2 regions of the Bacillus sp. SH7-1 genome follow, and region 2 is predicted to be linked to the other one. Evidence: riboswitches for the same ligand, from Rfam matches in the RefSeq annotation. Region 2 holds a riboswitch; the other holds the start of a gene.
The links. Region 2 has a riboswitch for S-adenosylmethionine ahead of DN390_RS08010 (M20 family metallopeptidase). Riboswitches for the same ligand answer to the same signal wherever they lie in the genome.
Positions count from the first base shown of each region.

Region 1: it holds a riboswitch for S-adenosylmethionine, as region 2 does, so the genes downstream of both, DN390_RS18600 (ABC transporter permease) here and DN390_RS08010 (M20 family metallopeptidase) in region 2, are expected to answer to the same signal.

Region 1 covers NZ_QNUD01000021.1:59,845-71,905, forward strand. The annotation lists gene DN390_RS18550 (peptide ABC transporter substrate-binding protein) at 1-611, shown strand, start outside; gene DN390_RS18555 (peptide ABC transporter substrate-binding protein) at 994-2,634, shown strand; gene DN390_RS18560 (ABC-2 transporter permease) at 2,679-3,029, opposite strand; gene DN390_RS18565 (hypothetical protein) at 3,026-3,217, opposite strand; gene DN390_RS18570 (helix-turn-helix transcriptional regulator) at 3,229-4,128, opposite strand; gene DN390_RS18575 (YusW family protein) at 4,302-4,769, shown strand; gene DN390_RS18580 (peptide ABC transporter substrate-binding protein) at 4,786-6,396, opposite strand; gene DN390_RS18585 (ABC transporter ATP-binding protein) at 6,410-7,183, opposite strand; gene DN390_RS18590 (ABC transporter ATP-binding protein) at 7,180-8,190, opposite strand; gene DN390_RS18595 (ABC transporter permease) at 8,147-9,151, opposite strand; gene DN390_RS18600 (ABC transporter permease) at 9,169-10,086, opposite strand; SAM riboswitch class I at 10,223-10,328, opposite strand; gene DN390_RS18605 (DUF3951 domain-containing protein) at 10,496-10,711, shown strand; gene DN390_RS18610 (hypothetical protein) at 10,728-11,231, opposite strand; gene DN390_RS18615 (hypothetical protein) at 11,503-11,949, shown strand; gene DN390_RS18620 (multidrug effflux MFS transporter) at 11,983-12,061, opposite strand, start outside.
Region 2 covers NZ_QNUD01000007.1:331,480-343,540, forward strand. The annotation lists gene DN390_RS08005 (AAA domain-containing protein) at 1-1,532, shown strand, start outside; SAM riboswitch class I at 1,608-1,709, shown strand; gene DN390_RS08010 (M20 family metallopeptidase) at 1,798-3,003, shown strand; gene DN390_RS08015 (Lrp/AsnC family transcriptional regulator) at 3,171-3,611, opposite strand; gene DN390_RS08020 (SDR family oxidoreductase) at 3,780-4,544, shown strand; gene hscC (molecular chaperone HscC) at 5,084-6,784, shown strand; gene DN390_RS08030 (J domain-containing protein) at 6,784-8,064, shown strand; gene DN390_RS08035 (DUF1266 domain-containing protein) at 8,077-8,754, shown strand; gene arsR (arsenical resistance operon transcriptional regulator ArsR) at 9,199-9,504, shown strand; gene DN390_RS08045 (ArsI/CadI family heavy metal resistance metalloenzyme) at 9,565-10,002, shown strand; gene arsB (ACR3 family arsenite efflux transporter) at 10,021-11,061, shown strand; gene arsC (arsenate reductase (thioredoxin)) at 11,100-11,504, shown strand; gene DN390_RS08060 (YhfM domain-containing protein) at 11,728-12,061, opposite strand, start outside.

The DNA of each region.
Region 1 (12,061 bases), on a different contig from region 2:
AAAACTTTGCAAAAGGACCTGAAGGAAAAGACTTCCGTACTGCAAACGGCGATTTAACAAAAGTTGATACAAAATCTGCACAAGAGTTATGGAAAAAAGCTAAACAAGAGCTTGGTTCTGAAAAGATAACATTAGAATTATTAACGAGTGATGCTGACCTTGATAAGAAAACTGGTGAATTCTTAAAAGGACAACTAGAAAAGAATCTAGATGGATTAACAGTAAATATAAAACCGCAACCGCGTAAGCAACAAGTTTCGCTTTTATTAAAAGGTGACTACGAAATCGGAATTGATGGCTGGAGCCCTGACTTTGCTGATCCAATTACATTCCTTGAGCTATTTACAACGAATAACCCTTATAACTTAGATCATTACTCTAATAAGGAATTCGATGAAACAATAGCAAAAGTGAAAACAACTTTAGCTGGTGATGAAAAAGCTCGCTGGGAAGCATTACTAGCATCTGAAAAAATATTATTTAAAGACTCTGTTATCGCTCCTCTTTATCAAAAAGGAGAATCTTATTTAGAACGTTCTTATGTGAAAGGAATTGTGCAAGTAGACTTTGCAGGTCAATTAAACTTCAAATGGGCAAAAATTGAAAAATAAATTGTAACTTTGACCAACGTTATTCCACCATACTAATTATTTTTTCACAAAATGCATTAAAAGTAGGTTCCTTAATACACGGGAATCTACTTTTTTAATATATTATTTCGAGAAATTAACATTCCGTTTTTATTATTGACATATAGTTCTTTCCAGTGTTAATATTCTAAATAATCAAAGAAACGAAATATTTCACCATCAAAATATAATGTCTCCTATGTTGAAACATATAACGACAGATTATAGTTCGACATGTATATACATATAGAACACCTGATTACCTATAAACAAATATTCATAATAGGTTTTATCTTCTTCTATAGCTACTTCACGACATGGACATTATGACGTTACGAACAACACATTTAGGGAGGAAAGAACAATGAAGAAAAAAGTCGTACCTGTTGTTGCATCTGTTTTAGGAGCAAGTCTACTACTAACTGCTTGCGGGGGAAATAAAGATAATGCAAGCGGAGCGAAAGCAAATGATAAAGCACCTGATAAACAGGCAATTAACTTATCATTCGCTTCAGAAATTCCGACAATGGATGTTGCAAAAGCAACGGATGGGGAATCCATGAACGTAATGCGAAATGTTTTTGAAGGTTTATATGCAATGGGAGAAGATAATACACCTATTCCTGGTGTTGCCGAGTCAGTTGACGTTAGTCCCGATAAAACAAAATACACATTCCACCTACGTGATTCAAAATGGTCAAACGGTACTCCTGTTACAGCAAAAGACTTCGTCTTCGCTTGGCAACGTGCCATAAATCCTGATACAGCAGCTGAATATGCATTCTTATTCTTCGATATAAAGAATGCTAAACAAATAAACCAAAAACAATTGCCAATTGATCAACTAGGGGTCAAAGCCGTTGATGACAAAACATTAGAAGTACAACTAGACCGTCCTATTCCCTACTTCTTAAGCTTAACGACATTCTCAACATTCTTGCCAATTAATGAAGAGTACTTAAAGTCTCAAGGCGATAAATACGGTTTAGAAACAAATCATTTAATTTACAACGGTGCTTTCACATTAGATAACTGGAAACATGAACAAAGCTTCCAATTGAAGAAGAACCCTAACTATTGGGATGCTAAAACTGTAAAATTAGAAGAAATCAACTTCAATGTCGTTAAAGATAAGTCTACAGAAGTTAACTTATATGATTCAGGACAAATTGATCGCGTTGCTTTAACTGCGGAGTTTGTTGATAAATATAAGAGCGATCCAAACTTCAAAGAACGCGCTGAAGTTGGCATTCAATTTTTACGACTCAATCAAAAAAATGAAACATTAAAAAATCAACATGCACGCCTTGCTATTAACGGAGCAATGAATAAAAAAGCTTACGTAGAAACAATCTTAAATAACGGCGCTGTTCCAGCTGAAGGAATGGTTCCTGCGAAATTTGCAAAGAGCCCAGAAGGCAATGACTTCCGTGAAGAAAATGGAAATCTAGTCAAAGATGATGTGAAAACAGCAAAAGAAAACTGGAAAAAAGCGAAGCAAGAACTTGGTACTGACAAAGTAACAATTGAACTATTAACTAGTGATAACGCTTTAGCTAAAAAGACTGGTGAATATTTAAAAGGTGAACTAGAAAAGAACTTAGATGGATTAACAGTGAATTTAAAACCACAACCACGTAAACAACAGTTAAAACTACTATTAAGTGGTGACTATGAAATCGGTATTGATGGCTGGGGCCCTGACTTTGCTGATCCAATTACATTCTTAGATTTATTTACAACAGATAGTGCTTACAACTTCGATAAATACTCTAACAAAGAGTACGATGAGCTAATTCATAAAGTAAAAACAGATTTAGCTGGTGATGAAAAAGCTCGCTGGGAAGCAATGAAGCAAGCTGAAAAAATTCTATTACAAGACGGTGCTGTCGCTCCTTTATACCAACAAGGTCGTTCTTACTTACAACGCGGATTTATTAAAGGACTTGTAACAACTGACTTCGGTGGTGAGTTTAACTACAAGCGGACAGAAGTTGCAAAATAATAAGTGCTAATAAAAAGGTATCCAATTGAGGATACCTTTTTATTTTATGCCTCTTTAACTACAGAGCTTCTTCTTCCCTTTACCATTCCTTTTATAGCTAAAGTCATCACTGCTACTGATTGTGTAACCAATACAATAACTAATAATGAAATAATATTTCTCTCTAAACTAACTCCTCCGAATATTATTGTATAATAGTCATTCGCTGCATATGTTGCAGGAAATAATCCGCCGATTGTTTGATATGTTTTAGAAAGCATTTCATGTGGTACGATTACACCCGAACTTACAAGTTGTAACGATAGTGAGATGATATTAAAAATCATACCTGCGTTTCCAAACACAGTTAGAAACATTTGTGTTAATGAAAGAAATGCGAAGAAGACTATTGTCAATATTCCTCCTCCCTTTCTTTTTGTATTGAACCAAAACTCATCATAAATATAAACACAAACATCAAATATGTTTTCCACGTCAAAGAAGGTATATGCCCTGACCAAAGATAGCTAATCAAATAGTTAATCCCCATAATACAAGACGATATTACTAAACTAATACTTATTAGTTTTACATATTTGAACATATCTTTTCTCCTTACTTTTCTAACTCTTCAAATTGTAGATTCACCGGCTCTTCTAAAAGTGTTTCATAAAAGTTCTCTGCCAAATCTGTTGAAGGAATTTTTTCATCCACTTCATCAAATCGAATACTATCTAGCCACACACAACCTTCTCCTGATAATAAAACACCAAATGCAATACCAAGTGCTTCTTCTTTTATATCTAATACAACCGAGTACGATTGCCAGTTATTCGAATTTTTAATAGGACGATTTTGCATATTATCCATAGCGAGCGGTTCTGTATCTTTTCCATCTACTCGCATCCACAATCCTGCCCAATCTCTTACATTTTCACTCTTAACAAATGCTGTAAAACGTAATCTCTTCCCTACATATTTATCCGCTCGGAACATCTGCATTAATGTTGAAAATCCTCCGTGTGTAACATTCTCTTTTGCTTTTATGTATGCAGATACTTTCCCTTGATGGACAACTTCATAATCTAAACCCATCTCATATTCAGCAGGATGACTTCCACTTAAGATCCATCCTTTCGGTATACCTTTTTGCATTGAAACACCCTCTCTTTCTATATAAAATGACTGGAAGTACTTTCGATATTTCTTTGGCGGCAATTGAAACATTCTTTTAAAAGCTCTCGTAAATGCCTCTTGTGAGGAAAAACCATATTGCATTGCAATATCAATAACAGCTCTTTCATTCGATACTAAAGCCTGTGCAGCATGAGTTAATCTTCTCTTTCGAATGTAATCCGTTACACTCATCCCAATATAACTTTGAAAAATACGATGAAAATGGTACATCGACACTGCACTGTGAGATGCCACTCTTTCTGTTGTAAGCTCTTCATGTAGGTGATTCTCTATATATTCAATTGATTTTTTTATTATCTCTTTATATTCTTCATGCATTTTAGTCCCTCCCTCACAACTTCAATTTACCATATACATACAAATTGTTTTTGATTTAAATTGCGGATTAGCCCTTGTGATTACAGAATAATAATTTATTTTCAACACATACATAATTACATGATTTTGGGAAAAACTTGTATAGAATGAATTTACATAAGGAGGAATTTATAATGAGAACTCTACTATCGGTTTTATTAGCTCTTATGCTAGTACCCGCATTAACAGGATGTAAAGCTCCTGCAAAAGAAGATACAACTTCTAATAAAAAGACTACTGAGGAAGCAAAAAACGAGGCTCCTGCAGATTTAAAACTAAACTTCAATGAATTCGATTTAAAGGCAGACTACCAAGATACAAAGAAAGACTACGAAGCAGACTATAAAAATGTAGCAGCTGATAAGAAAATGGAAGCAAAAATTGAAGATCATAAAGCAGATGTAAAATTAACAGGAGACGAGGCTATCACAAAATTAAGCCCACTTCTACAAGAATTAAAATTTGATAAAGATACTGCTGACCAAGAAGTAATCGATCAAGTAGTGAACGTGTTCAAACTTGATAAAGACTATCAAAAATTTGATTTAGAAGTTGTCTTCTCTGATGGAACGAAAAAAGAATATAAAAGAGAAATAAAATAAAGAAGTAGGCGATTGCCTACTTCTTTATTTTTGCATATCTTAAATCTGGCTTAGATCCAACATAATATTGAAGTCCAGATACCGTTTGTTTTTGTAAATAGGAATCCGAAGGGAATATAACCGGAATTAATGGTGAATCTGTAAACATAATATCTTCCGCTTTATGCAGTAAGTCAAAACGCTTATCTTCATTTTGTTCAACTTCTGCTTCCTTCACTAAAGCATCAAATTCTTTATTATGCCATTTTGCATAATTGTTTGGACCATCACCTGCATATAAATCTAATTTAGTAATTGGGTCTAATAGAGAACCGCCCCATCCCATATAAGCTAATTGGAAATCACTTTGCTTATATGTGTCGATGTAACTCTTCCACTCTTTATTTTCTAATTTAATATCTACGCCAAGATTTTTCTTAAACATTTCTTGCATTGCTTCTGCTACTTTTTTATGTTGTGTATCTGTAGTGAATTTTAATGTTACTTCAGGTAATGTAGACCAGCCTTGTTCTTTCATACCTTCTTCTAGTAATTTTTTCGCTTCTGCTGGATCAAATTTAACGTAACCACCTTTTTCTTTACGGAAATCACGGCCACTTTGTGTTTTTGCTCCTTCTGGAACGAATGCATTTGCTTCTTGTGCATTGTTTTTATACAGTTTTTCAACGATAAACTTACGATCAACTGCTAATGAGAATGCTTTACGTACTTTCGCATTTGTGAATGGCTCTTTTTCTACGTTAAACGAATAAATATAAGATGAGAATCCCGCAACACGCTTATATTCTTTATTTCCTTTTTCTTTCTCAATCATTTCTTGTGGTAAACCACTTAGTAAATCTAATTCTTTTGATTTGTATAATTGGTACGCTGTTTTAGAATCTGGAATAATACGAAACTCAATTTCTTTTAATGTTACCTTTTTATCATAGTATTCTTTATTTTTTTGTACTGTAATAGCCTGATTATGCTTCCATTCTTTTAACGTGAATGGTCCGTTCGTAATTAACTCTTTTGGATCTGTTTTTAATTTATTATTATCATCAATTGATTTTTTAGATAATGGAATGAATAATGAGCTTGCTAATTTTTGTTTAATGGAAGACACTGGGTGTTCAAGTGTTACCTTTAATGTTTGAGGATCAATGACTTGAATGCCAACTTGTCCTTCTTCACCTTTTCCGGTATTGTATGCCTCTGCCCCTTTAATAAAATACATTTCTGTCGCATTCATAGAACCCGTTTTCGGATTTAATAATCGCTTCCATGCAAATTCAAAATCATTTGCTGTAATAGCAGAACCATCTGACCATTTAATATCTTTCTTTAAATGAATTGTATACTCAGTTCCATCAGCATTTACTTCTTCCTTCTCTGCTAATTCATTTTGATATTTCCCATCACTATCTTGCGTATATAAGCTTGAGAATAAATGTCCAATTACATAACCTGAAGTACTATCTGTCGCAATAGCGGAATCAAGCGTATATGGATCGCTACCAATATTCGTTACTAATCGATCGCCTTCTCCCTTACCAGCACTCGCCTTTTGCGTTTCTTTCTTACCACAAGCAACAGAAGTAATTGCTAAAACAGTCATAATGACAAACAGTAAAAACTTCTTCATCCTACATTCTCCTTTAACCTGAAATTTTTGGTGTTGATGCTAATAATGTTTTTGTATAAGAATGTTGTGGATTACGGAATACTTCGTCCGTATTTCCAAATTCAACAAGTTCTCCTTTATATAAGACAGCCACTTTTTCACATAAATAGTGAACCATCGGTAAATCGTGCGCGATAAATAAATATGTATAGCCTTGTTCTTTTTGAATCTTTTGCAGCAAATGTACAATTTGAATTTGCAATGAAACATCTAATGCTGAAATTGGTTCATCAAGAATCAATACTTCTGGCTCACACAATAACGCCCTTGCAATAGCAATCCGTTGTCGTTGTCCTCCGCTAAATTCGTGCGGGTAGCGATCAATATATCGTCTATCTAACCCAACACGCTCTAGCGCATCACCCGCGACTTTATCTTTCAATCCTTTATCGCCAAGTCCGAATGAAATATATCCTTCTGTTACGCTATCGCGTACTTTCCAGCGCGGATTTAATGCTGCTGTGGAATCTTGAAAAATAAACTGTACTTTCTGTAAGAAATCACGCTTATGAGCTGCATTCAACTTGTGAACGACTTGACCGTTATAATCAATTTCACCAGACGTTGGGCTCTCGATCCCAGCTATGAGCTTACCAAGTGTTGTTTTTCCAGAACCACTCTCTCCAATAATGCCAAGTGTTGTTCCTTTTGGGATAGAAAGTGATATATCTTTTAACGCTGCAATTTCTTTATTTTTACTTCCATACGTTTTCGTTACTTGCTTTACGGTAATTAAATCTGTCGTCATGAGGCATTCACCTTCTCTTTTGATTTCGCTTCGTTATGCTCAAGAACATGCTGCCAGCAATGTGAGCTATGCTCCCCAGAATATTTTGTTCTCTCTGGAAAACGATGAATACATTCTTTGATTGCTACCGGGCAACGATTTACAAAAGGACAACCAAAGCTATTTAACGTCTCAATGGAAGGTGTCGTTCCTTCGATTGCACGTAATACTTTTTCGGTATCATCCATATTCGGAATTGCTTGTAATAAGCTTTTTGTGTATGGATGTTTAGGAGAACCTATTACTTCCTGTATCGTTCCTTTTTCAACGACACGCCCTCCGTACATAACAACTACTCGGTCAGCTACTTCACGTACAAGTGCCAAATCATGTGTAATTAATAAAATACTCGTATTTTGTTTTTCTTTTCTTTCTTTTAATAGCCCCATAATTTGTTTCTGAATCGTTACATCTAATGCCGTTGTAGGTTCATCTGCAATAACAAGCTTTGGATGACAAGCAAACGCAATCGCTAAACAAATACGCTGTCTCATACCGCCGCTTAATTGATGTGGGTACTGTTCAAAGCGTTTCTCTGCTTCATGTATCCCTAAATCATTTAATAAGTTAATTGCAATTTTTTTTGCCTCTTTTTTCGATTTCTTTTCGTGTTGCAAAATCACCTCTGTAATTTGCCTTCCCACCTTCATCGTCGGATTTAAAGATGAAAGTGGGTCTTGAAAGATAAAAGAAATATCTTTCCCACGAATTTGATTCCATTCTGCTTCCTTTAAATTCGTTAATTCCTTTGATTGGAAAGATACATTTCCATCATCAATGTGAATTGCTTCTTGATTTAAGCCGATAATGGATTGTGCTGTAACACTTTTTCCTGAACCACTTTCTCCTACAAGTGCAACTATTTCACCCTCGTTAATAGAAAAGGAAACATGCTTCACAATTGCTTGCTTACTGGTCTCTTTTTCAACGGCTAACGTTACGTTTTCTAAAGATAAGAGCTGTCCCATGTTTTTTCTCCTTTCGATTCCGTTTTACGATTTTCGGATCAATTGCATCTTGCAAACCATCACCAATTGCATTAAATGCGAACATGATGAGTGCAATCATGATTGCCGGGAAGAATAGCTGCCACCATTCCCCACTTAGTAATGTCCCAAGTGCATCGTTCGTCATCGTCCCCCAACTCGCTGCTGGTGATTGCACTCCAAGACCAATGAAGCTTAAAAATGATTCTGAGAAAATAGCCGCTGGAATTGTAAATGACAAATTCACGATAATAATGCCTGTTAAGTTTGGAATTAAATGTCCATATATAATTTTCATATGCGATGTACCTAATCGCTCCGCTGCAATAACAAACTCTCTTTGTTTTAAAGACAAGACTTGAGCTCGAATGAGACGAGCCATTCCAATCCACCCTGTTAATGCAAGGGCGATAATGATGGTAAAAAGACCTGGTTTCATAACGATTAATAGTAAAATAACAATTAACAAATACGGGATACCGTATAACACTTCGATTCCTCGTATAATCCACTCATCAATTAATGTCCCAAGGCGATTGCGCCCTCTCACATATCCACTAAATCCACCGATCAGTACACCTAGCCCTATATCAAGAACTGCTGCTACCAATCCAACTGTTAGCGAAATTTTCCCGCCAGCCCATGTACGTGCCCATATGTCTCTACCTAAATCATCTGTTCCGAACCAATGTTCACTACTAGGCGGTAAGTTTGTTGCCTCTTTTACTTGCTCACTCGCAGTAAATGGCGTTAAACTTTCACCAATAAGCGAGAATACAATAATGAGTAATAACGTCACTGACCCTAAAACTGCGATTGGATTCGATACAAACTTACGAAGTACTTCCTTTTTTCGGCTAATCGTTTGCTGATCTTTATTTATCGTTAATTCTTTTTTCTCTTCATTCGTTAATAACTGTTTATTAATTTCATAAGCTCCCATTTAAATATCCCCCCTCCTTACGTAATAGAACGAATACGCGGATCAACAATACGATGAATAATATCTGTAATGAAAATACAAGAAATTAATAATGCACTATAGAAAATCGTTGTTCCCATAATCACTGGATAATCTCGGTTAAAAATACTGTCTACAAAATATTTTCCCAGACCAGGAATTGAAAAAATCTTTTCAATAACGAAAGTACCTGTTAACAATCCCGCCATTAATGGTCCAACAAATGTAAGTACTGGAACAATTGCATTTCGAAGAGCGTGCCTTATAATGATTTTTTTAATTGGTATACCTTTCGCTCTTGCTAATTTAATATAATCACTCTGCAATACTTCGATCATATTAGAACGAACAAATCTTGTAATAACCGCGATTGGTCCTAATGCCAATGCGAAAGATGGTAATACTGTATGTTCAAATGTACCCCAAGAGGCTACTGGTAAGAGCTCGAATTGAATAGCGAATACTTGTATAAATAGTGGTGCTAAAATAAAACTCGGAATAGAAATACCGAGGATGGCAAGTAAACTTACACCGTAATCAATTACCTTCCCATGATAGAGAGCAGCAAATGTACCTGCAGCAATTCCGACTAGCAATGAAATAACAAGTGCTTGTAAACCAATAATTGCTGATGGACCAAAACCAGTTGTTATAATTTCTGATACACCTTGCCCGGTTGATTGAACAGATTCACCAAAATCAAAATGAACTACGCCGTCTAAATAAGCAACATATTGATTCCATAACGGTTCATCAAGGTGATACTTCGCTCTCATGTTTTGGATCACTTCTTCAGGAAAGATTTTTGCATCTGATGAAAATGGATCCCCCGGAATAATATGCATAATTAGAAATGTCACTGTCGTAATAACCCATAGCGTGAACACCATAACTGATAATTTTTTAATTACATACACTTCAATAACCCCCCTAAACACATGTATTTACTCAGTTTTATTAACGTACTTTTTCCATTACTCCCTTTTCTCTTTTTAGAATACAAAAAGCCTTGATCTTAAAAAATAAGATCAAGGCTTAATAAACAAAGCCCATCACTTATCTTTCAAGACTTGCTTGCTGGAATTAGCACGGTGTTCCTATTACAGAACCCGCTGCTGAGGTGTCATAGGGCCAGTCCCTCTACCTCTCTGGATAAGTAAATTGCTATATTATTATTTGGTTCAAATTGTATATTTCGAATTATAATTCTGAAAAAATGAAAAGTCAATCAAATTGGATATATTTAGAAAAATCAGTTTTTAATACTTTTATTTATCTATGTCGTATTTCGCCTATAATAAAAAAAGATATGAAAGGAGCTATAAGATGGACCCCCTACTTCTAGCTACTATAGGATTACCCTTAACAATCGTTATACTTGTCATCATCGGCTTCTACAAACTCTTCATCAAAAAGAAAAGCATCACCTCTTTTTACACACCCTTTGATAATATTACTGGACAAACTATTTCCGAATTTCACGAAGAACAAAAGGTATTAGTATCCGAGGATGAAGACGGCGATGGTAAGAAGAAAAAATAACCTTGCACAGGCAAGGTTATTTTTTCGTTTCTGCTTGAAAACGTTTATAGTATGTCGATGCTGTTGCAAAGTTAATTTCTATATCACGAATCAACGATGAATCTTCTTCTTTAGCTAACTTCTGTAATTTTTTCATTGCTTGTTCCGATTCATCTAAGAAACCAGCATATACCTCATGTTCTTGCTCTTTCGACTTTGGAACACGAATTTCTTTACGTATATGATCAATATCTTCTAACATGCTAGTCGTTACCTTTTGCACATCTTCTTTATATGTAGCATTCGTTATTTCCTTACCGCCCTTTTCTTTTGCCACTTCAAATAACTGCAGTGCTTTATTAATTTCTTTATTCATCTTTACATCGTATTTTTCATGTACTGCAAGATATTCTTTCATCTCTTCTGTTTGTTCAGTAGATTGCTCTACCTTTTCTTTCGGTTCTTTCGTATCTTTATTTCCATTACACCCTGCTAGAAGGAGCATACTTCCCATTACAGCAATACCCAAAACCTTCTTCATCTCTTCTTCTCCTTTTATCTACAGCTATTACTTATAGTTTCTTTTATCTCCACTTGTTATTATACCGAGAACATCCTACTTTTTACACTTAAGACGACATCGTAACATATATACCAACATGTTTGTCACAGTATCGTCACTTTATACAAATAACTTTTGCACTGCTTTACTACAGCACCTTACAAAAATGTAAGCACACATAAAGAACAAACCATGCTAGACTTACATATGCATAAAGCAAGCATATGTAAGTTTTTAAGGAGAATCATCTATGTACAACACAATGCCTTTTATGGGAGAAGATATTCGTGTCCTCATTCGCGAAAAATCACTTCATATTGAAAATACAGAGAGCCTTCGCCGCGTATTAAAAAAGAAACATGCTCCATTTAAGTTAGCCCAATATTTAAAACAACAACATACAAATCAATTTTATACTGTGCTAAATATATCGGATAAATCATTAACAATCGAAATCATCGGTCACGTCTACATTGGAAACTTTGCAGATATCTTAAAAGAAATCCCACGCATACCGAAGATTGCTCCTATTATCGTTAAAAAAGCGTATAAAATTACCGATCATACCGATATTATCGACTGCGGTGAAAAAGAAGTCGATAGTAATCGCTGGGTGTGGGATAAACTTGCTGTTTTATATGATACGATCATGAATAATATGTATGAGGTATTTCAAAGAAATGAAAAAAAGAACTGATTCAAATATTACCTTTGAATCAGTTCTTTTTTGTTAAGCCTCTAAATTTTGTCTTTGTTGCAGTTCAAACTGCTTTTCACTTCTTCTGGCCATAAATAAATAGCATAGTACC
Region 2 (12,061 bases):
TAGTTGAAACGACGAACGGATCTTGGGGAGAAGAAAGACTCTATTTAGAAGAGATACGACAAGATCTTCGTGAAAAGATTTTATCGTATAAAGCAACATCTGCTGATAAGAAGCGTATACAAGAGATTGAAAGTGATCTTCGAAAGCAAAAGGCGAAAATTAAAGAAGTAGAAAAAGAATACATTGAAAATGCGAAAGTAATTGGCGCAACTTTATCGAAATGTGCCATTGATTCACTTATTTATGAGCGTACATTTGATTTAGTTGTTGTAGATGAAGTGAGTATGGCATATGTTCCGCAAATTGCATTAGCTGCTTCACTTGGAAAACGCATCGTCGTTTGTGGAGACTTTTTACAGTTACCTCCAATTGCTATGGCGAACCACGAACTCGTTCGCAAATGGCTCGGCGAAGATATGTTTTACCATGCTGGGATTGTTGAGTCTGTTAATAAATCAGAAGCACATCCGAACCTGTTTATGTTGCAGGAACAAAGACGTATGCATGCGGATATATCTAAGTTTACAAACTCATTTATTTATAAAAATAGAGTATACGATCATCCGTCTGTTTCAGAACGTAAAGAACTTGCGAAACTACAACCGTTCGCAAATGAGGCGAGCGTTTTATTTGATACGAGTCTAATGGGAGCATTTTCGTTAAAAGATGCTGCTTCAGGATCTCGTTTTAATATTATGTCTGGTTTAGTAGCGATGCAAATGATGTTAATCGGACTGTTAGATGGTGTTCAATCAATTGGTGTTGTGACGCCTTACAGGGCGCAGTCTCGCTTTTTATCAACATGTATTAGAGAAATGTTACAGAGAACGAAATATCAAAACATACCTGTTTTAGCAGCGACAGTTCACAAGTTCCAAGGGTCTGAAAGAGATATGATGATTTTTGATACAGTGGATAGTTATCCGCAAGAAAGACCTGGCGTATTGTTCTTTGACCATAAAAACCATCGCCTCGTCAATGTAGCAGTGACAAGAGCGAGAGGGAAGTTCATTCAATTATCGGATTGTCATTATATGCGTAAAAATCTTTCAAGAAAACAAGCGTTATCACAATTAACAGCTCATATAGAACGTCATGGAGATGTGTATGATCGTACGACATCAAGGCAATTGTGGGAACGAAAAATATCGAAACGATTACGCTGGTTTATGGAAATGAATCTTGAGGAAACGAAAGGGCTATTAAAAGATATTTTGGCTGCAAAACGAAAAATCATAATTTCACTTCCAAGTACAAAGCAAGTAGATAAACGAGTATGGCAAGCGTTAATGCGTACAAATGCGCAAATAACAGTGTATAGTGATGGACCAGTTCCACTGAAAAATGTAAGGTTACAAAGACAAAATAAAGCCTTCCCATTTATCGTAATCGATGATGAAATCTTCTGGGCAGGGGCACCGCTTACATCTCAAATGATGTTTGAAGGTAGTACGGAATTCCCGTATATATGTGCAAGATTGCAAGCACCTGAGACAATTGGTGTATTAAAAGGATTTTTAGATATCCGGTAAATTCGGATAGGAATTCCTTGACTTTTAATCGGAATGAACTTAGAATGAATGTAATTTAATATAATTTTATGAAAATTCTTATCACGAGAGGTGGAGGGACTGGCCCTATGATACCTCGGCAGCGGATTCTTTATGAATACTGTGCCAATTCCAGCAAGGTAACTTGAAAGATAAGAAAGAAGCTCATTTTGACTGTATATACAGAAGCCTCTTTCTATCTTTTAGAAAGAGGCTTTTTTACGTGAAAATAAAAGGAGGAAGAAAAATGGGAGCGACTGGAGTAACGTCACAAAGAAAAACAATTGAAGAGAGTATCGAAAGAAATAAGGAAAAGTACATAGAAACAAGTCATGATATTCATGCGAATCCGGAGATTGGTAACCAAGAATTTTACGCATCTAGAACGTTAAGTTTATTGCTAGGTAGTGCAGGATTCCAGTTGCAGCACAATATAGCTGGTCATGAAACAGGTTTTATCGCACGAAAAAGTTCAGGGAAACAAGGACCAGTTATCGCATTTTTAGCTGAGTATGATGCTTTACCAGGACTTGGCCATGCGTGTGGTCACAATTTAATTGGCACAATTAGCGTTGCAGCAGCAATTGCATTATCAGAAACGCTTGAAGAAATAGGTGGAGAGGTTGTCGTTTTCGGAACACCGGCAGAAGAAGGCGGGCCAAACGGTAGCGCAAAATCGAGTTATGTAAAAGCAGGTTTATTTAAAGATGTTGATGCGGCGCTTATGATTCATCCGAGCGGAAAAACAGCGACAACGAGTCCTTCACTAGCAGTCGACCCACTTGATTTTCATTTTTATGGAAAAACAGCTCATGCTGCAGCTTCACCAGAAGAGGGAATTAACGCATTAGATGCGGTTATTCAGCTGTACAACAGTATTAACGCACTTCGCCAACAACTTCCGTCAGACGTGAAAATTCATGGTGTCATTACAGAGGGCGGAAAAGCACCTAATATTATTCCTGACTACGCTGCAGCAAGGTTCTTCATCCGCGCAGCAACGCGAAAAAGATGTGCGGAAGTAACAGAGAAAGTGAAAAACATCGCACAAGGGGCAGCGTTAGCAACAGGCGCAAAAGTAAAAATCCATCAATTCCAAAATGAAATTGATGAACTACTCGTAACAAAAACATATAACGATATCGTAGCCGAAGAATTAGAACTACTAGGTGAAGATGTAAACCGTAAAGAAAGAGTTGGCATTGGTTCAACGGACGCAGGAAACGTCAGCCAAGTCGTACCGACCATTCATCCGTACATAAAAATCGGCCCAGATGACTTAATTGCACATACGAATGAATTCAGAGAAGCAGCGCGTTCAGAATTAGGAGATAAAGCATTAATTACATCGGCAAAAGCATTAGCAAATACGGCGTATCGATTAATAACAGAAGAAGGATTGTTAGAGAAGGTGAAGGAGGAGTTTAGGGAGGCGCAGAGGAATCAGGGGTAAGGGGATTAAGGTGCTCTTTTCGAAGAGTAATCTAATTAATAAGAAGAGATACAAAAAAGAACATTGAAATATCAATGTTCTTTTTTGTTTACTAGTCATTGATTTTGTTGGTTTTTCTCAAGAAAGAGAAACTTTTACTGTTAGTGAGGATAATACGTATCCCTTTATCAAAATGACAATTTCTCCTCAAACTCACTCTTTAAAACAATTAAAGGAGACGATAAGCCAAATTGCATTAAAGAGTCTAAAAATGTAGCGAGGGAATCCATCGAATCGCTCATGACCTTCATCATATAATTAAATTCTCCACTAATTCGATATAAATCAGTTACTTCAGGTGCGGCATTACAATATTGGATAAAATCAGAGCATTGACTCGTTTTAAACATGATGAATGCTTGAATATTTTTATTAATTTTGGAAGGCTCAAATTTTGTTCGGTAAGCTGCTATAACTCCTTGATCTTCAAGTTTATTCATACGCTCTTTTACAGCAGGCTGCGTCATGGATATAATCCGTCCTATTTCTGAAACTGAAATTCTGGCATTTTCATACAATAAGTTCATTATTTTATGGTCAATGTCATCCAGTTTTACTGCGTTTTGCACTGTGTAGCCTCCTTATTTTGTTTTCTAAAGTAAATCACGAATTATAACTATAATATCATAAGTGAACGAACTGAATTACCAATAAATATATATTTAAAATGATTAGTGTTTACATGAAAATATAAGTATAGGTTTTTATCAAACGGAAATTTAGGAAGGATGGAAAAAATGAAGAATCTTGATGGGAAAGTAGCGTTAGTAACAGGGGCGAGTCGCGGCATTGGTCGTGCGGTTGCGATGAGATTGGCAAACGATGGTGCATTAGTAGCGATTCACTATGGCCGAAATAAAACAGCTGCAGATGAAACGATTAGAGAGATTGAATCTAATGGAGGAAAAGCGTTCTTAATTGAAGCTGAGCTCAATTCAATTGATGGTGTCCAAAAGCTAGTAGAACAATTGAAGAATGAATTACAAAAAAGAGTTGGTACATCAGAGATTGATATTTTAGTAAACAATGCAGGGATAGGTATACAAGGAACGATTGAAAATACGACAGAAGAAATTTTTGATGAAATTATGTCTGTAAATATTAAAGCACCGTTCTTCTTAATTCAGCAAACATTACCGTTACTACGATCAGAGGGGCGCATTATTAACATTTCATCAGCTGAAGTAAGACTTGGTTTTACAGGCTCAATTGCATACGGCTTAAGTAAAGGTGCATTAAATACGATGACACTGCCTCTTGCTAAACATCTTGGAGAAAGAGGTATAACTGTGAATACAATTATGCCTGGATATACGAAGACAGATATAAATGCGAAATTGCTAGATAATCCAGAAATACGAAATTTTGCTACGAATTCATCTGTGTTCGGTCGAATCGGGCAAGTTGAAGATATTGCGGACGCAGTAGCATTCCTTGCTTCTGCTGATAGCCGCTGGGTAACGGGGCAAATTTTAGATGTTTCTGGAGGGTTTTGTTTATAGGATAAAGTGCTCCATAATCATTAGTTTTATGTCCTTTAATTTATGAATTTAATGGTTATAGAGTAACATCATTTACGTATTAACTTAATTATTGTATCGTTTTAAACCTACTTCTGAAATAGATAGAGGATATTCTGCCGAATTGATAAGGTTAGAATAGAATGATTTCAGGAGGGCGGTTTAGCTTATGATATTTTGGTGATGAGGGGATCGCGAATAGTGTTTACTCTCATTTTTTTATGAGATCAGAGTGGAACGCAAAATATAAAATGTAATAAATTATCCCAATGGGGTTACTCCTGTGGGATTTTTGTAGTTAGATAGAAGTGATTCTAAGGGATTTAGAAAAGATTGATTTGGAATAGAATTTAATTTCAAACCAATATAAAAACTGCTTTTTTATTGCTTAACACAGTATTTCATTTAACTAGATTGAAATAGAGTTTCTATATTCTGAAGGTTTGATATTATTAGTTTCTTACATACTTTTCCTATTTATAATGGTATAGTAAAATATAGTAAAAAGAGAGGGGATTAGTATGGCGATAATTGGAATTGATTTAGGGACAACTAATAGTTTAGTAGCAACATGGTCGGAAGATGGTGCAACACTTATTCCAAATGTTTTAGGTGAATTTCTCACACCATCGGTAGTTAGCGTTGATGAAACGGGGGAAGTTTTAGTTGGGCGTATTGCGAAAGAGCGACTAATTACTCATCCACAACTGACGGCAGCAACTTTTAAACGTTTTATAGGAACAGAGAAAAAATATGAGCTGGGTACATATACTTTTTCATCTGAAGAGTTATCATCTTTTGTTATTAAATCTTTGAAACAAGACGCAGAAGCATATTTAAATGAAGAGGTTACCGGTGCTGTAATTAGTGTCCCTGCCTATTTCAATGATACGCAGAGAAAGTCAACGAAACGTGCAGCGGAAATAGCAGGATTAACAGTAGAACGTCTTATTAGCGAACCAACGGCTGCGGCAATTGCTTATGGTTTATACCAAGAAGAATCAGAAACAAAATTTCTTGTATTTGATTTAGGTGGAGGAACTTTTGATGTTTCCATTTTGGAATTGTTTGAAGGGATAATGGATGTAAAATCTATTGCTGGTGATAATTATCTTGGTGGTGAAGATTTCACAAGAAGTTTAATGACCTTCTTCCTCGAATCGCATCAACTGGATCCAGATTCACTTGATTCAAAAACACTATCATTAATTTATACACAAGCAGAACGTTGTAAGCTTACTTTATGTAATGAATCAGCTGCGACTATGAATGTTGTGATTCATAATCAAACATATGAAACGAGTATAAATAGGGGAGAATTCGAAAAAATTGTAACGCCGCTACTGTTACGTCTTCGTTATCCAATTGAACGTGCTCTTCGCGATGCTTCGTTAAATCCGAATGATTTAGACGCTGTAATATTAATTGGTGGAGCTACTCGAATGCCTCTTGTGAAATCTGTTATTTCTAAAATGTTTGGGCGTATGCCTTATGCAAATATAAATCCAGATGAAACAGTTGCTTTAGGTGCTGCAATTCAAGTTGCCTTAAAAGAACGAAATAAGGCTTTAGAAGAAGTGATTTTAACCGATGTCTGTCCATATTCTTTAGGAACAAGTGTGGTTCAAGAATTTGGAGATGGTAAGTCAGAGTCTGGGTACTTCTTTCCTATTATAGAGAGAAATACACCAATTCCTGTAAGTAAGGTGGAGCGACTATATACAGTAAAGGATAAACAACAATTTATAACTATTGATGTATATCAAGGGGAAAACCGTAGGGTAGTAAATAACTTAAAACTAGGTGAGCTCAAAATTAAGATTCCTCCTGCTCCTGCTGGAAATGAGTCGGTTGATATTCGTTATACATACGACATTAATGGCATTCTTGAAGTTGAGGTAATAAGTACATCAACTGGAGAAAAGAAAAGAACGATCATACAGCAAAACGCTGGAAATCTTACAGATGCAGAAATAGAAAAGAGACTTTTAGAGTTAAGAGATATTAAAATTCATCCGAGAGATAGAGAAGAAAATCGACTTCTTCTTGCAAAGTGCGAAAGGCTTTATGAAGAGTTACTTGGTGATGAACGCAAAAAGATTTCTATACTACTGCAACAATTTGAGAGCGTGCTTACAACGCAAAATGATAAAAAGATTAAAGAAGCTTCCAGTATATTAAAAGAACATATTGAAAGTCTGGAAAGGTGGGCAAATCGCTAATGAGTATTTGGAATACATTGGAGATTGAACCTACTGACAATATTTCAGTGATTAAAAAAGCTTATGCAAAACTCCTGAAAATACATCATCCAGAAGATGATCCAGAAGGCTATCAAAGATTAAGAGAAGCGTTTGACCAGGCAGTGAAAAGTGCGAAAAATATGAAAGATAAGCCGTCGATTCAAATAGATGAAATGAATGCTTCTGATAGAGAACTTGTATTTTCTCCATGGACTGACAGTGATGCAGAAATTGCTACTACTACAATTGCTGAACATCCAGTCTATACATTCATGGAAAGTGTTGAGACGCTTTATGATAATTTCTTTGCACGGATAGAGCAGGGGAATTGGGAAGAAATATTGCGTTCAGATGTGATATGGGATGTTCAATATGCAGCAGCACTACAAGATCAGTTAATTGAATTTTTCTTATATCATTATCACTTCCCACATTCGATTTGGGAATTAATTGATCAAGTATTTCGATTCAGTGAGCAAAGAAATGATTTAGTAAATGAATATGGAGAAAATACAATCCAATTTTTATTAGAAAGAATTAGCGGCGAAAAAGAAATGCGTTATGATATTTTTGAAAAAACTGCTGATTTAGATTTTGAGTTGTATTTCTATATACGAGAAGAAATACAAAGGAAACTGATAGCAAATGAATTAGAAGATGTAAAAGAAGAACTGGATCGTGCGTTTGCAATATATGAAAGGGACCCTGAATTATTACGTATGCAAGGTATTTATTATTTACGTATAGATAATAAGGAGAAGGCATTACAAGCATTTAGCAATATACTGTTGATTGATAAAGACGACCCAGATGCATTATTATATCGTGCCCGTATTCAGTATAATCTTGGGCAATTTCACGATGCTATCAAAGATTGTGAACATCTTCTTTCTGTCCATCCAGAGCATATGGATGCGATGCTCATGATGACAAAATGTTTAGAAAAAGTGGGAGAAATAGATAAAGCTGAAAAAATAGTACAGGATGCTTTACAGATAGATATAAACCATGTTGAGTTTCTATCATATTTCAATTCATTTATGGCACAAAGAGGAAAGAAACCAAATAAACCAGGGTTTACAATGGCTTATGTATTTAGTTGGATATTGATGTATAGTGGCATGTTTTTAAGACGTACTTGGGTGTATATTTTATTTTTTATTCTGGCTATTATTACGCGATTACCTTTCAAATATATCCTTCTTCTTCCGGTTGTTTGGGAAGCGTGGAAGTTTTATAGACTGAAAATCAAAATATAAGGAGGAGATTAAGTGTTCGTTTCAAGAAAGAAAAAACAGGTAGAACAATATTTTCGATGCATGTCTACAATATGTATGGATACTTATCTTCTTATTCATTATTTTACAAAATATGAATTTACATTTATAAGAGACCGTATACTTGGGAAAAAGTTTTTGAAAGAACAATTACGAAGATTTGATTGTAAGGAACCGGAACAATTAAAAGAAATGATTGAGTGGTTATTAAAAGAAGGATCACGTCAAGAATTTCAAGCTATGCACAATCAATTAACTCCTCTTTCAGAAGCACAGCGAAAGCTATTACTTCCAAGACAGACAAACGATGAAAAAATGTACGTTGTGAATTACTCATTGCACATGTTACCTGATGCTGGGATTGCTGCATTTGATTATGCATGGTGTATTGCTTTAAGTCGAATTGGTAAAAGATTAGGTTATTTATCTAAAAAAGAAGCGGAACATTATATGATACAAGCGGCAAAACTTGCTCAAAACTCCTATTCAGATTGGCATGAGTATTTTCTTGCTTTTCATATCGGTAGTCACTTTAATAAATTGGACATAAAATTCACGAACGAAAATAAATACAATATTTGTTACAACCTGGATATGTTTAGAGTTAGAGGTTCTTACCTGAATACAATTGCATGGAAGAATGACCTTCTTACAGATTTGAAGGAGGGATAATTTTTGAGGGGAACCTTATACTAGATCGGATTATAATAAATTTGTTGCTAAATAATAATTCACCAAATGAAAAATTAGCAATATATTCGTTTGAAAATCTAAATTTAGTTCCATAACAGTGCCTTATGTTAAATCAAGAGAAAAATGAGAAGGTTCTTCAAAGATTCTTCATTTAGAGTTGATACTTCTCATTTCGTATAAAAATAGTACGTTATCCTATTTATGAGAATCATAGTAAGGATAACGTACTATTTTTTCTAGTATGTAATTACATTAAAATATAATGATTTATTTGTTAAGGGACTACAGATGTATTCTCTATAAGATGTGAAAGAAGAGAAGGTTATATTAATCAAAAAAAATTGATTTATAACTTGCATAAAGAACGAAACAGCGTATATACTATAAACATCAAAAAAAGTTGATGAAGGGAAGTGAACTACAATGGCACAAGACTTTCAGCTATATGAGAAAAAGTTTAAAGCTTTGGCGGATCAAAAGCGTTTAGAGATTATGTATGAACTTTGCCAGCGGGGACAGACATGTGTATGTGATTTAACAGAGATTTTTGAAATGACGCAATCTAAGCTGTCGTATCATTTGAAGATTTTATTAGACGCAGATTTAATTGTAAAAGAAACAAAAGGTACGTGGAGTTATTATGATTTAAATGATGCGGAAGTGAATAATTTATTATCAGAAGAATTGTGCTGTATCTTTAGAAAAACAGGAAAAGGAAGCTGTTGTTAAAAATTTGTACTATTAATCAAAAAAAATTGATTAATAATATGTAAAGAGGAGGAATAAGGTATGAGATATGTTCACGTTGGTATAAATGTTACGGATTTAGAGAAGTCTATTGAATTTTACGAAAAGGTATTTGGTGTATCACCAGTTAAGGTGAAAACAGATTATGCAAAATTTTTATTAGAGACGCCAGGACTTAATTTCACGCTGAACGTGCGAGATGAAGTGAATGGAAATCAGGTAAATCATTTTGGTTTCCAAGTGGATACAGCTGAAGAAATCACATTACATAAAGAAAGATTAGAAAAAGAGGGTTTCTTTGCACGCGATGAGATGGATACGACTTGTTGCTATGCGGTTCAAGATAAGTTTTGGGTAACGGATCCTGATGGGAATGAGTGGGAGTTCTTTTATACAAAAGCACATAGTGATGTTCACAAAATAGAAGATTCATCTTGTTGTACGACTTCTAACGTAGTAGAAAAAAATTCTTGTTGTTAATAGGGGATGGAAAATAAAATGAAACGTTTATCTTTTCTAGACCGATATTTAACACTATGGATTTTTCTAGCGATGGCGGTTGGGATTTGTTTAGGATTTGTGTTTCCTAGTGTAGTAGACGGACTGAATACATTACAAGTGGGAACGACGTCTATCCCGCTTGCTGTTGGTTTAATTGTAATGATGTATCCACCATTGGCGAAGGTTCGCTACGAGGAAATGGGCCGAGTATTTAAAGATGTAAAAGTGTTAGTTCTATCTTTAGTACAAAACTGGATTATTGGTCCGGTACTTATGTTTGTTTTAGCAATTATTTTTCTTCCTGATAAGCCAGAGTACATGGTTGGTCTCATTATGATTGGATTAGCACGTTGCATTGCAATGGTAATTGTTTGGAACGATCTTGCTGATGGGGATAAAGAATATGCAGCTGGTTTAGTTGCTTTTAATTCGGTATTTCAAATGCTTTTCTTCTCGGTTTATGCATACGTGTTTGTAACAGTAATCCCAGAATGGTTAGGGATTGAAGGTGCTATTGTCGATATTACAATGGTAGAAGTAGCAAAATCAGTATTTATCTATTTGGGAATTCCTTTTATAGCAGGTATGTTGACACGTTTTGTACTCGTTAAGTTAAAAGGAAGACAGTGGTATGAAAAGGTGTTTATACCGAAAATTAGTCCACTTACATTACTTGCATTACTATTTACAATCATCGTTATGTTCTCCTTAAAAGGGGAAATGATTGTTAGCGTACCATTAGATGTTGTAAGAATAGCGATTCCGTTATTAATCTATTTTATTGTGATGTTTTTTGTTTCTTTCTTTATGGGAAGAAAGATTGGTGCAAACTATCCGGTGACTACAACATTAGCATTTACAGCAGGTAGTAATAACTTTGAGTTAGCAATTGCTGTAGCAGTTGGTGTGTTTGGTATTCATTCTGGCGTAGCATTCGCAGCTGTTATCGGTCCTTTAGTCGAAGTACCTGTCATGATTGCACTTGTAAATGTCGCTTTTTGGTTTAAACGTAAATATTTTAATGATCAACCAGTCTAAATTAAAAAATAAAGGTGGAAAACAACATGGAGAACAACATGGAGAACAAAAAGACAATCTACTTTTTATGTACGGGAAATTCATGCCGAAGCCAAATGGCAGAAGCATGGGGCAAACAATATTTAGGAGATAAGTGGAATGTATATTCTGCAGGAATCGAAGCACATGGAGTGAATCCAAATGCTATTAAAGCAATGAACGAAGTAAATATCGACATCACAAATCAAACATCAGATATAATTGATGCAAACATTTTAAATAGTGCTGATTTAGTCGTTACGCTTTGTAGTCATGCGGATTCTGTTTGTCCATCTACTCCGCCGCATGTGAATCGTGTTCACTGGGGATTTGATGATCCAGCAGGAAAAGAGTGGTCCGAATTTCAACGTGTTCGTGATGAAATTGGTGAACGTATAAAGCGATTTTCTGAAACAGGGGAGTAAATAAAGGAAAGAGTCAATCTTCTATTGTGTTGGAGATTATCTCTTTTTTTACTACACATATTCACTATTGGGGATTAGTTGAAAAAGAATAGATAATATTTTGTAAAATGACAAAGTTAAGATAAGAAATTTTGAAGAATGGTGAGGCGTTACTGATAACAAATACTAAATCAGTCAGTTTAGAAAAAATGATTGTTTAATCTATTCAAAAGAAAAATAAAAGTTATTTTTTGAAAAGCTGAATGATTTTTTGAGAATTATTCTCACGTAAATCATACCCTTCGCCGTGCGTTTCATCACTTGCCTTTGCTATTACGATGTCATCGTCAGATTCTATCCAAACAAAGAATTCTTGAATAGAATTATCTTGATAAGTAACCTTCATTTTTGAATGTATATAGTTTTTGGCATCTTGATCTAGAAGTAGTGTTTTTTTCTCTGCGCTTTCCATACTTGTGAAAATTGTTTTCATATTTTCTTTATTTATGATTTTGTAAACATCTTTTGAATTTACGTGACTAATCTCAAGTTTTTTCACTTCTTTTTGTTCAAACATA